Regions from separate parts of the Streptomyces sp. NBC_00569 genome, predicted to be linked through region 2. Evidence: riboswitches for the same ligand, from Rfam matches in the RefSeq annotation. Region 2 holds a riboswitch; the other holds the start of a gene.
What was found. A riboswitch is a leader RNA that binds a small molecule or an ion and turns the genes downstream of it on or off. The one in region 2 is predicted to bind cyclic di-AMP.
Positions count from the first base shown of each region.

Region 1: linked by a shared signal. The riboswitch ahead of OHO83_RS14480 (M23 family metallopeptidase) and the one ahead of OHO83_RS26630 (transglycosylase family protein) in region 2 are both predicted to bind cyclic di-AMP.

Region 1 is NZ_CP107783.1:3,222,544-3,228,358, forward strand. It holds gene OHO83_RS14470 (HPr family phosphocarrier protein) at 1-54, shown strand, start outside; gene OHO83_RS14475 (GntR family transcriptional regulator) at 270-956, opposite strand; gene OHO83_RS14480 (M23 family metallopeptidase) at 1,223-2,011, opposite strand; cyclic di-AMP (ydaO/yuaA leader) riboswitch at 2,025-2,180, opposite strand; gene OHO83_RS14485 (M16 family metallopeptidase) at 2,377-3,762, opposite strand; gene OHO83_RS14490 (M16 family metallopeptidase) at 3,759-5,153, opposite strand; gene OHO83_RS14495 (DNA gyrase/topoisomerase IV subunit A) at 5,389-5,815, shown strand, end outside.
Region 2 is NZ_CP107783.1:5,901,814-5,907,628, forward strand. It holds gene OHO83_RS26620 (cytochrome P450 family protein) at 1-371, opposite strand, end outside; gene OHO83_RS26625 (transglycosylase family protein) at 831-1,751, shown strand; cyclic di-AMP (ydaO/yuaA leader) riboswitch at 1,921-2,091, shown strand; gene OHO83_RS26630 (transglycosylase family protein) at 2,096-2,776, shown strand; gene eno (phosphopyruvate hydratase) at 3,095-4,381, shown strand; gene OHO83_RS26640 (FtsB family cell division protein) at 4,485-4,973, shown strand; gene OHO83_RS26645 (DUF501 domain-containing protein) at 5,064-5,594, shown strand; gene OHO83_RS26650 (Ppx/GppA phosphatase family protein) at 5,591-5,815, shown strand, end outside.

The DNA of each region.
Region 1 (5,815 bases), 2.7 Mb from region 2:
CGCCTGGCCAAGCTGGTCTCCGAGGGGCTCGAGGAGCTTCCCGAGACCGTCTAGTACGGGCCGGTGCGGGGTCGCTCAGTGTTGCCCCCTACCGGGTTCCTGGATTCTTGGGCGCCGTTTGCTGCTCGCAGAAGATCGCGCCACATAAAGGGTCTGTTCGGATTTTCCGAGCAGACCCTTTATCTTTCTGCGACCCTGTTCTCATAATTTCGGGACAGCAGAAACAGGGCCCTTAAAATGGGCCGCCCTCTTTGTATACGGCGCCTCTGTTAATGCTGAAGCCCCGCCGTGTTGACGGGATGTTGCGAAGTCCTCACATGACCACTCTTACGAGGGGCGCGCAGATGGTGAGCGGCCATCGCGCGCTCCGTGTGCTGCGCCGTGAGCGCCCGCGCGCGCTCCACGTCACCGCGCGCCACGGCGTCCACGATCGCCCCGTGCTCGGCCCAGGAGTCGGCGGGCTGCGCGGGGTGCTCGACGGTGTACATCCACGCGATCTTGTGGCGGAGCTGCGTGAGCATCGTGATCAGCCCCCTGCTGCCGGACGCCTGCGCCAGCGTCTCGTGGAACCATCCGCCCAGCGAGCGCAGATCCTCGCTCTGACCTCGCCGGGAGCGCTCCTGGCCCAGCCTGACCAGGCCTCGCAGCACCTTCAGGTGCGCCTCGGTGCGGCGCTGCGCGGCGCGGGCCGCGGCGAGCGGTTCGAGGAGCATCCGGATCTCCAGCTGGTCCGCCGCCTCCTGCGTGGTGGGTTCGGCGACGCACGCGCCCGCGTGCCTGCGGGTGACGACGAAGCCCTCGGCCTCCAGAGTGCGCAGCGCTTCGCGCACGGGGACGCGGGAGACTCCGTAGCGGCGGGCGAGCACCTCCTCGGTGAGTCTGCCGCCGCGCTCGTGGACACCGGAGACGATGTCGTCGCGGATCGCCGTGCATACCGAGTGCGCCGGAATGCGCATGAACCGACCTCCGCCTTAATCCCCGCGAAACGCGGTTGACAGTCGCTCGTACAGCGCGATTGAAATCCGTTCAGCGCGCCTGCCCGGCGACTCTATTCCAGCGGGCGCGAATTTCCGATGGCAGGCCGTAATCCATGGATATTTTTTGGACAGCGCAGCCGGGGGCGAACGAGCCGCGTCGGTGACGAGCGTGGCCGGTGACGCCGAAAGCCCCGGCTCGGTGAGCCGGGGCTTTCGGTGACGTCGTCGCGACTGCGCGGCGAAGGTCAGACGTTGATGCCGTGCAGGCGCAGGTACGCGACGGGGTCGATGTCCGAGCCGTACTCGGGGCTCGTGCGCGCCTCGAAGTGGAGGTGCGGGCCGGTGACGTTGCCGGTCGCCCCGGAGAGGCCTATCTGCTGCCCCGGGATGACCGTCTGGCCGACGGAGACGCCGATGGACGACAGGTGGCCGTACTGCGTGTACGTGCCGTCGTTCATCTTGATGACGATGTTGTTGCCGTAGGCGCCGCCCCAGCCCGCCTCCACGACGGTGCCCGCGCCCACGGCGTGGACCGAAGTGCCGCTGGCGGCGTGGAAGTCGATGCCGGTGTGGCTGCCGGAGGACCACAGGCCGCTGCTGGCCTTGTACGCGGTCGACACGTACGAGCCGGTGACGGGCATGACGAAGGCGTTCAGGCGCTTGCGCTCGGCCGCACGGGCTGCGCGCTCCTTGGCCTCGCGCTCGGCCTTGGCCTTGGCGGCGGCCTTGCGCCGGTCCTCCTCGGCCTTCTTCTTGGCGGCGGCCTCGGCCTTCTCCTTCGCGGCGGCCACGTCGGCGGCATGCTGCTGGGCGGCGGCCTGCGCGTCGATCTGCTCCGCGAGGGAGTCGCCGATGGAGATGGCCTTGGTCAGGCCGGTCTGCTCGAGAGACGCGTCGTCAGCGGCGAGGGCGGGGGCGGCGAGGCCTCCGATGACACCGGTCGTGGTGAGCGCGGCGACGCCGGCGACCTGCGCGGTGGTGCGCGTGAGACGGCTCGGGCGACGGTGCTTCCCGGTGGCACGGGTGAACGCCATGGAGTGGCTGATCCTTTCCTTCCTTCTCGCCTACCGGGTTAGCTGACGGGTTCGGAGCAGGAAGGTCTCCTACGGACCCCCTTCAGGGAAGGGCGTCCGATTCACCCCAGGGACGGTGGGTCCCCGGCTCCCCCGGCTCGCGCCTTGGGGGACTCGGCGATGACCGTCCGGTGCCGCGGGCGCGGCGTACATCTGGCGGACAGCCGGACCGACGCTAAGCGGGGCATCTTTCAATCAACAAACGGAACCGGGCTTTTGTAGCGCATGCCACAGGGCAGACAGGCAACCACTGGTTCAATTCGGACATACAGGGGCCCCGGTGGTCATCTCGCCCACCGGGGCCCCTCGTTGCACACCGGTCACGGTCAGCCCGTGACGACGGTCACCTCTCCGATGCCGAGCGCCCTGACGGGCTCCTCGATCTGGGCTGCGTCACCGACGAGCACCGTCACCAGACGGTCCATCGGGAAGGCGCTCACGACGGCCGCGGTGGCCTCCACGGTGCCCGTCGCGGCGAGCCGCCGGTACAGCTCCGCCTGGAAGTCGTCCGGCAGGTGCTGCTCGACCTGATCGGCGAGCGTCCCCGCGACCGCCGCGGCGGTCTCGAACTTGAGCGGGGCGACTCCGACCAAGTTCTGTACGGCCACGTCCCGTTCGGCGTCGGTGAGACCCTCGGCGGCGAGCGTGCGCAGCACCTTCCAGAGGTCGTCGAGCGCCGGACCCGTGTTCGGCGTGTCCACGGAGCCGCTGATGGCGAGCATCGCTGCGCCCGTCCCGTCCGGCGCCGAGCGCAGCACCTGGCCGAACGCCCGCACGCCGTAGGTGTATCCCTTCTCCTCGCGCAGGACACGGTCCAGGCGGGAGGTGAGGGTGCCGCCCAGGCAGTACGTGCCGAGCACCTGGGCCGGCCACACCCGGTCGTGCCTGTCCGCGCCGACGCGGCCGATCAGGAGCTGCGTCTGCACCGCGCCCGGCCGGTCGACGATGACGACCCGGCCGGTGTCGTCGGCCGTCACCGGCGGTACGGGGCGCGGCTCGGCCGTGTTCCCCGTCCAGGCGCCCAGCGAGTCCGCGAGCAGGACGTCGAGGTCGACGCCCGCGAGGTCGCCCACGACGACCGCGGTGGCCGTGGCGGGACGCACGTGCCGGTCGTAGAAGGCACGTACGGCCGCCGCGTCGATGGCCGCGACGGTCTCTTCGGAGCCCTGGCGCGGGCGGGACATGCGCGCGGTGGCCGGGAAGAGCTGCTTCGAGAGCTCCTTGGCGGCGCGGCGGCCGGGGTTGGCCGTCTCGTGCGGGATCTCGTCGAGCCGGTTGCGCACGAGACGTTCGATCTCGCTGTCCGCGAACGCGGGTGCCCTGAGGGCGTCGGCGAGCAGGCCGAGCGCCTTCGGCAGACGGGAGACGGGGACCTCCAGGGAGACCCGGACGCCGGGGTGGTCGGCGTGCGCGTCGAGGGTGGCGCCGCAGCGCTCCAGCTCGGCGGCGAACTCCTCGGCGGCGAGCTTGTCGGTGCCTTCGGAGAAGGCCCTCGCCATGATGGTGGCCACGCCGTCGAGCCCGGCGGGCTCGGCCTCCAGGGGCGCCTCGAGGTTGATCTCGACGGCGACGACCTGCTGGCCCGGGCGGTGGCAGCGCAGCACCGTCAGGCCGTTGTCGAGGGTGCCGCGCTCGGGCGCGGGGAACGCCCACGGCCGCGCCGTGCCGGCCTGGGGCTGCGGGTGGAAGTCCATGGTCGCGAGCTCGGTCACTTGCCGGCCTCCTCGTCTGCAGTCCCGCCTGCGGTCTCGTCCGTGGTCTCGGGGGCGGTCTCGTCGGCCTCCTCGGGGGCTTCTTCAGGGGCCGTGGGCTCGTAGACGAGCACCGCGCGGTTGTCGGGGCGCAGATGGGCCTTGGCCACCTCCTGGACCTCCTCCGCGGTGATGTCGAGGACGCGCTGGACGGCGGTCAGGGCGAGCTGCGGGTCGCCGAACAGGACGGCGAACCTGCACAGTTCGTCGGCGCGGCCCGAGACCGTGCCGAGCCGGTCGAGCCACTCGCGCTCCAACTGGGCCTGGGCGCGCTCCATTTCCTCCGGAGTGGGACCGTCGGCGGCGAACCGCGCGAGCTCCTCGTCGACAGCCTCCTCGATGACCGGCACCTCGACGTCGCCGGACGTCTTCACGTCCAGCCACCCCACGGAGGGCGCCCCCGCGAGCCTCAGGAGACCGAACCCCGCGGCGACGGCGGTCTGGTCACGGCGGACGAGACGGTTGTAGATCCGGGACGACTCGCCGCCGCCGAGGACCGTCAGGGCCAGGTCGGCCGCGTCGCACGCGCGCGAGCCGTCCTGCGGCAGCCGGTAGGCGGCCATCAGCGCGCGGGCCGGGACCTCCTCCTCGATGACCTCACGCACGCCCTCACCGATCCGGTCGGGCAGGGCGCCGTCGCGCGGGGGCTGCTTGCCGTCGTGGCGCGGGATGGAGCCGAAGTACTTCTCGACCCAGGCCAGCGTCTGCTCGGGGTCGATGTCCCCGACGACCGAGAGGACGGCGTTGTTCGGGGCGTAGTACGTACGGAAGAAGTTCCGCGCGTCCTCCAGCGTGGCCGCGTCCAGGTCGGCCATGGAGCCGATGGGCGTGTGGTGGTACGGGTGGCCCTCCGGGTACACGAGGGCGGTCAGCTTCTCGAACGCGGTCCCGTACGGAACGTTGTCGTAGCGCTGGCGGCGCTCGTTCTTGACGACGTCGCGCTGGTTCTCCATCGACTCCTCGTCGAGCGCGGCGAGGAGGGAGCCCATCCGGTCGGCCTCCAGCCAGAGCGCGAGCTCCAGCTGGTGGGTCGGCATGGTCTCGAAGTAGTTGGTGCGCTCGAAACTCGTCGTCCCGTTCAGCGAGCCGCCGGCGCCCTGCACCAGCTCGAAGTGCCCGTTCCCGTGGACCTGCTTAGAGCCCTGGAACATCAGGTGCTCGAAGAGGTGAGCCAGGCCGGTGCGGCCCTTGACCTCGTGGCGCGAGCCGACGTCGTACCAGAGGCAGACGGCTGCGACCGGGGTCAGGTGGTCCTCGGAGAGCACCACGCGCAGCCCGTTGTCGAGGCGGTGCTCGGTCGCTGTCAGGCCGCCGGAGCCGGCCTCGGCGGTGGCCGTGTGACCCATGGGCATGTACGTCCCTTCGATCGCGGAACTATCGCGGAAACTGCAGATGTGCTGCCAGTTCTGCCACTGTATGCAAGCGTTCTGACGCCTGGCGAAGTTCCCGCACTGGGTACGCCGAGAGCGAGCACCGAACGCCGTACGGACGGGTCGCGGTCGGCGTTGTCAGTGGGGCGGTCCACAATGGTGCGCGTCAGATTCTCGTACATGCCCCGGCAGCATCTGTGAAGGAGCCGCAGCAGCGATGGCCCGCCGCAGCACGAAGACCCCGCCTCCCGACGACTTCGAGGAGCGGATCCTCGACATTGACGTTGTCGACGAAATGCAGGGCTCCTTCCTCGAGTACGCCTACTCGGTGATCTACTCCCGGGCCCTGCCGGACGCCCGTGACGGCATGAAGCCCGTGCACCGGCGCATCGTCTACCAGATGAACGAGATGGGCCTGCGCCCCGACCGCGGCTATGTGAAGTGCGCCCGCGTCGTCGGCGAGGTCATGGGTAAGTTGCACCCGCACGGAGACGCGTCGATCTACGACGCCCTGGTGCGGCTCGCCCAGCCCTTCTCGATGCGCCTCCCCCTGGTCGACGGCCACGGGAACTTCGGCTCCCTGGGCAACGACGACCCGCCGGCCGCCATGCGGTACACCGAGTGCCGGATGGCCCCGGCGACAT
Region 2 (5,815 bases):
TGAACACGCGGCGCGAATGCGGCCACACGCCGTGGGGTGAACGCCTTGGAGACGAGACGGCGAAGACGGGTGTGGTCCGGCGGGTCGATGTTGAGCAGATGCGTCATCAGATTGGCACTGCGCTCGCCCGGAATGCCGGTCTTGCTCTTGCCCTGCGCATCCTCGGCATGGTGCTCGGGATTCTTCGACAGCCGACTGTCCGCGAGGGCCTGGCGGGCGTCGGCATAGCGGGTCACCAGCCACGCCTCGACGCCGCTGGGCAGCTTCGTCCGGTGGACGGGGGCATTTTCCCGCAGCCAGGCATAGGCGGGATACGGGTCCGAGGCGAACTCCCAGGTGAAGAGTTCGGGTGCGGCGTTCGGGGCGTTCACGAGACGACCGTATAGGGAGTCGTCCTGCGAGCCGGCGCCCGTGAGGTCTTGAGCCGCTTTGGCGCGATAGGGACGGCTGGAAGAACTATGCGGATTACGGCACGGCTTGGGCGAGAATTTCCGGCCGCTGCTCCTCGGCCGCGGAACTCCGTCGCGGGAGGCGCTCCGGCGCGGCGGGCTCGTCATGCGGGGATTGCGCACGCTTCCGGCCGAGTTCACGCCGCATCAGGTAGAGCCCGGACAAAGCCCCTTAGCTGACGGTCCGTCAAGACTGTGACTTTCACGTGATCTCGGCTGCATCGACTTGTGACAAGCGTTCGACTCCCGCTACGTTCACCAGTCATCGCGGCACCACCCGCCGCAGCATTCCCCGAGCCCCCGAAAGGCGCCTCCATGCTCACCGGGAACGGTCGTCACCGTCGCCCCCGCCAGGCTCCCGCGCTCATCGTCGCCGCGGGAGTGGCCGGCTCCGCCATCGCGATCCCCCTGCTCGGCGCGACCAGCGCGAGCGCCGCCTCGACGGCGACGTGGGACAAGCTCGCCGAGTGCGAGAGCGGCGGCTCCTGGAGCGCCGATCCGGGCAACGGCTATTACGGCGGGCTCCAGTTCTCGCAGGAGACCTGGGAGAACTACGGCGGCCTCGACTTCGCGCCGCGCGCCGACCAGGCCAGCCGCTCGCAGCAGATAGCCGTCGCCGAGAAGGTCCTCGCCGACCAGGGTCCGCGGGCGTGGCCGGTCTGCTCGGTCACCTCGGGCCTCACGGTGGACGACGCCGCGGCCAAGGTCGATCCGGGGGCGGCCCTGCCGACCCCGTCCGCGTCCGCCGACGACTCCGGCAGTGGCGACGCGTCGAGCGGCGACACCAGGAAGGACGACGCGAGCGACGGACAGGGGGACTCCGCGGCCTCGGGCGCGAAGGGCGACTCCCGAGAGAAGAATCACGACGACTCGGGTGATACCGCAGGTAACACCGCGAACGACTCCAAGAGTGACAAGTCCGGTCAGGAAGACGCGACTTCGACCTCCGGCGCGCCCTCGTCGGAGGCCTCCGACGGCTCGGACTCCGCTGCCGCGCCCGCCTCCGGCCGCCACCGCGGCGAAGCGGCCGAGGACGATACCGCGGGCGCCTCGCGTGCTGACGACAGTTCGGGTCGCCATGCCTCGCGCGGTAGTGAAAACGGGCGCAAGGGCGCGAATGCCGATGAAGGCGCCTATACCGTGCGCGCCGGCGACAACCTCTGGGACATCGCCGACACCCATGACGTGGATGGCGGATGGGCCGCTCTGTACGCCGAGAACAAGAAGACGGTCGGCGCCGATCCCGACCTCATCCTTCCTGGTCAGAGTCTGGATCTTGGGCTCGAATCGGGCGAAAAGTAGCGGCAGTTCGGGCTTATTGTCCGCTTTGGCGAGAGTGAGAGATGGGTCTCAAAGGCCCTGATCGTCTTTGAAATTCGGGCGATCCACTGCTTACGGTCATCACCGCTCGCCACAGCGGGCCCCGTCGGATGTCACGCCGAATCCTGCCAACGTCCGTACGGGAACAGTCGTCGCGTAAGCGCCGTAGGCAGGAGCGGGGGACCCAGGTAAGTGCCGGCCCCGGCCGTCGAGAGACGGCCGACCGACCGGCTTGGGGTGAAGTCGCACGCAGGACGTGCGACCGGGCACTCATCCGGCCCGAACCCGACAGCTCACCTCGTAGGCGTCGGTGAGGGGATCTCTCGATGCTGTTTTCCAGCAAGGGCAAGCACCGCCGCCCGTCCAAGGCCGTCCGTGTCGCCACGCTCGCCGGCGTCGCCGGTGCCGCTGTCGCCGTGCCGCTGATGGGTGCCACCGGCGCCTCCGCCGCCACCACCTCTGAGTGGGACGCGGTCGCGCAGTGCGAGTCCGGCGGCAACTGGTCGATCAACACGGGCAACGGCTACTTCGGCGGCCTCCAGTTCTCCTCGTCCACCTGGGCCGCGTACGGCGGCACCGCCTACGCCTCCAGCGCCGACAAGGCCTCCAAGGCGCAGCAGATAGCCGTCGCCGAGAAGGTCCTGGCCAGCCAGGGCAAGGGTGCCTGGCCGAGCTGCGGCGTGGGCCTGTCCGCCGCCTCCACCGGCTCCGCCCCGGCCGCCGCCCCGCAGAAGCAGGAGCGCACCGAGCAGCCGACCACCCGCAGCCAGCAGCGCACGGCGCCTGCCGCCCCGAAGCAGCAGGCGAAGAAGACCGTCGAGACCCCGGCCGGCAAGAAGGTCAAGAAGGGTGACGGCGAGTACAAGGTGAAGGCCGGCGACACCCTCAGCACCATCGCCGAGGAGCACGGCACCAAGGGCGGCTGGGCGAAGCTCTTCAAGCTGAACAAGGACATCGTCGAGGACGCCGACCTGATCTACCCGGGCCAGCAGCTCCACCTCAAGTAAGTATTAGAGGAGAGCGGCAGCCTCCAGGCCGCTCGGGTACCGGCTCTCGGCGGACGGCCGGTACCACGCCAGGTCCCCCCATGGACTCCCCGCCCCGGGTGCGCATTCCCCCGTCGCACCCGGGGCGGGGTTTTGGTGTGTGCGGGGTCCTGGGCTTTCGTCCGTCGGCGGCCGGAGCTTTTTGTTCCGTTCGGAAACAATTAGCTCTCGGTTTGTCCACGGGCCGGTCGGTCGGCCGGTTTGAGCCCCGGAGCCGGTTAGGCTCAGCAGTTGCCGGACCATGCGGCCCGGCGTAGTTGCGTCACATCCCAGAAGGAGATGCTCGTGCCGTCCATCGACGTCGTCGTAGCCCGGGAAATCCTGGACTCCCGAGGCAACCCCACGGTCGAGGTCGAGGTCGGCCTCGACGACGGCAGCACCGGTCGTGCCGCTGTCCCGTCCGGTGCGTCCACCGGCGCGTTCGAGGCCATCGAACTCCGCGACGGTGACCCGAACCGCTACCAGGGCAAGGGTGTAGAGAAGGCCGTCCTCGCCGTCATCGAGCAGATCGGCCCGGAGCTCGTCGGCTACGACGCCACCGAGCAGCGCCTGATCGACCAGGCGATGTTCGACCTGGACGCCACCGACAACAAGGGCTCGCTCGGCGCCAACGCCATCCTCGGCGTCTCTCTCGCCGTCGCGCACGCCGCCTCCGAGGCCAGCGACCTGCCGCTGTTCCGCTACCTCGGCGGTCCGAACGCGCACCTGCTGCCCGTCCCGATGATGAACATCCTCAACGGTGGGTCGCACGCCGACTCCAACGTCGACATCCAGGAGTTCATGATCGCGCCGATCGGCGCGGAGTCCTTCTCCGAGGCCCTTCGCTGGGGCGCCGAGGTCTACCACACCCTCAAGAAGGTGCTGAAGACCAAGGGTCTGTCCACCGGCCTGGGCGACGAGGGCGGCTTCGCCCCGAACCTCGGCTCGAACCGCGAGGCCCTCGACCTCATCGTCGAGGCCATCAAGCAGGCCGGTTACGTCCCCGGCGAGCAGATCGCGCTCGCGCTCGACGTCGCCGCGTCCGAGTTCTACAAGGACGGCAAGTACGAGTTCGAGGGCAAGTCCCGCTCGGCCGCCGAGATGACCGAGTACTACGAGGAGCTCGTCTCCGCGTACCCGCTGGTCTCCATCGAGGACCCGCTGTACGAGGACGACTGGGCCGGCTGGAACGTCATCACCGAGAAGCTGGGCGACAAGGTCCAGATCGTCGGCGACGACCTCTTCGTCACCAACCCCGAGCGCCTCGCCCGCGGCATCGAGGAGGGCTCCGCCAACGCCCTGCTCGTCAAGGTCAACCAGATCGGTTCGCTGACCGAGACCCTGGACGCCGTCGAGATGGCCCAGCGCAACGGCTTCAAGTGCATGATGTCCCACCGCTCCGGCGAGACCGAGGACGTCACCATCGCCGACCTCGCCGTCGCGGTGAACTGCGGCCAGATCAAGACCGGTGCCCCGGCCCGCTCGGACCGCGTCGCCAAGTACAACCAGCTCCTGCGCATCGAGGAGATCCTCGACGACGCCGCGGTCTACGCCGGCCGTAGCGCGTTCCCCCGCTTCAAGGGCTGAGCACACCCTTAAGGCACTGCCTTAGGAAGCGTCGTACGTACGTCCCCGCACCCGGTCCCGTACCGTGTGCGGGGACGTACGCACGTAAAGGGGAGGCGCGAACATGGCCGGGAGAGTCCGGGACAGGGACCGTGACCGGTTCTCCACCGCGACCCGGCTGCGTCTGCTCGGCGAGCAGACCGCCGAGCGCGTCTACCGCTCCCAGACCAGACGCCAGGCCCGCCGCTCCCGCCTCACCGGCCGCGCGGCACTCCTGGCTCTCGTCCTGTGCACCCTGGTCGTCGCACTCGCCTACCCCATAAGGCAGTACGTCTCCCAGCGCGGGGAGATCGCCGACCTCCAGCGCCGGCAGCAGGAGGCCCAGAGCAGGGTCGACAGGTTGCGCGACGAGAAGGCACGCTGGCAGGACGACTCGTACGCCGAGCAGCGGATCCGCGACCGGCTCCACCTCGTGATGCCGGGCGAGACCGGCTACATCGCGCGCGACCCCGACGCGGCGAAGCGCACCCGCTCCGAAGGCGGCGCGGAGGGCCGGCCCTGGTACTCGAACGTCTGGGACGGCGTCGACAAGGCCGACCGCCCCGCCGGCTGACCCGCCCTCACCGAAGCCCGAAGCCCCGAAGTCCCGAACCCCGAATCCGCAGTACCCCCACCGAAGTTCACTGAAGGAAAGCCCCCAGGCATGGACACGCCCCCGCCCCAGACCGAGCCGACCACGCCCACGGACGCCGACATCCAGGCGTTCAAGGAGCAGCTCGGCCGCCCGCCGCGCGGCCTGCGGGCCATCGCGCACCGCTGCCCGTGCGGCAACCCGGACGTGGTCGAGACGGCCCCGCGCCTCGAGGACGGCACGCCCTTCCCGACGACGTACTACCTCACGTGCCCGCGCGCCGCGTCCGCCATCGGCACGCTGGAGGCGAACGGCGTCATGAAGGAGATGACGGAGCGCCTTCAGACGGATCCCGAACTCGCGGACGCGTACCGCAAGGCGCACGAGGACTACATCGCGCGCCGCGACGCCATCGAGGTTCTCGAGGGCTTCCCGAGCGCGGGCGGCATGCCGGACCGGGTGAAGTGCCTGCACGTCCTGGTCGGCCACTCCCTGGCCGCGGGCCCGGGCGTGAACCCGCTCGGCGACGAGGCCATCGCGATGCTGCCCGAGTGGTGGGCGAAGGGCCCCTGCGTGTCGGCCGCGCCCGAGGAGGGCGAGTGACCAGGGTCGCCGCCGTCGACTGCGGCACGAACTCGATCCGGCTGCTCGTCGCCGACGCCGACCCCGCCACGGGTGAACTCGTCGAACTGGACCGCCGCATGACGATCGTGCGGCTCGGGCAGGGCGTGGACCGCACGGGACGCCTCGCGCCCGAGGCGCTGGAGCGCACCTTCGCGGCCTGCCGCGAGTACGCCGAGGTCATCGAGGCGCACGGCGCCGAG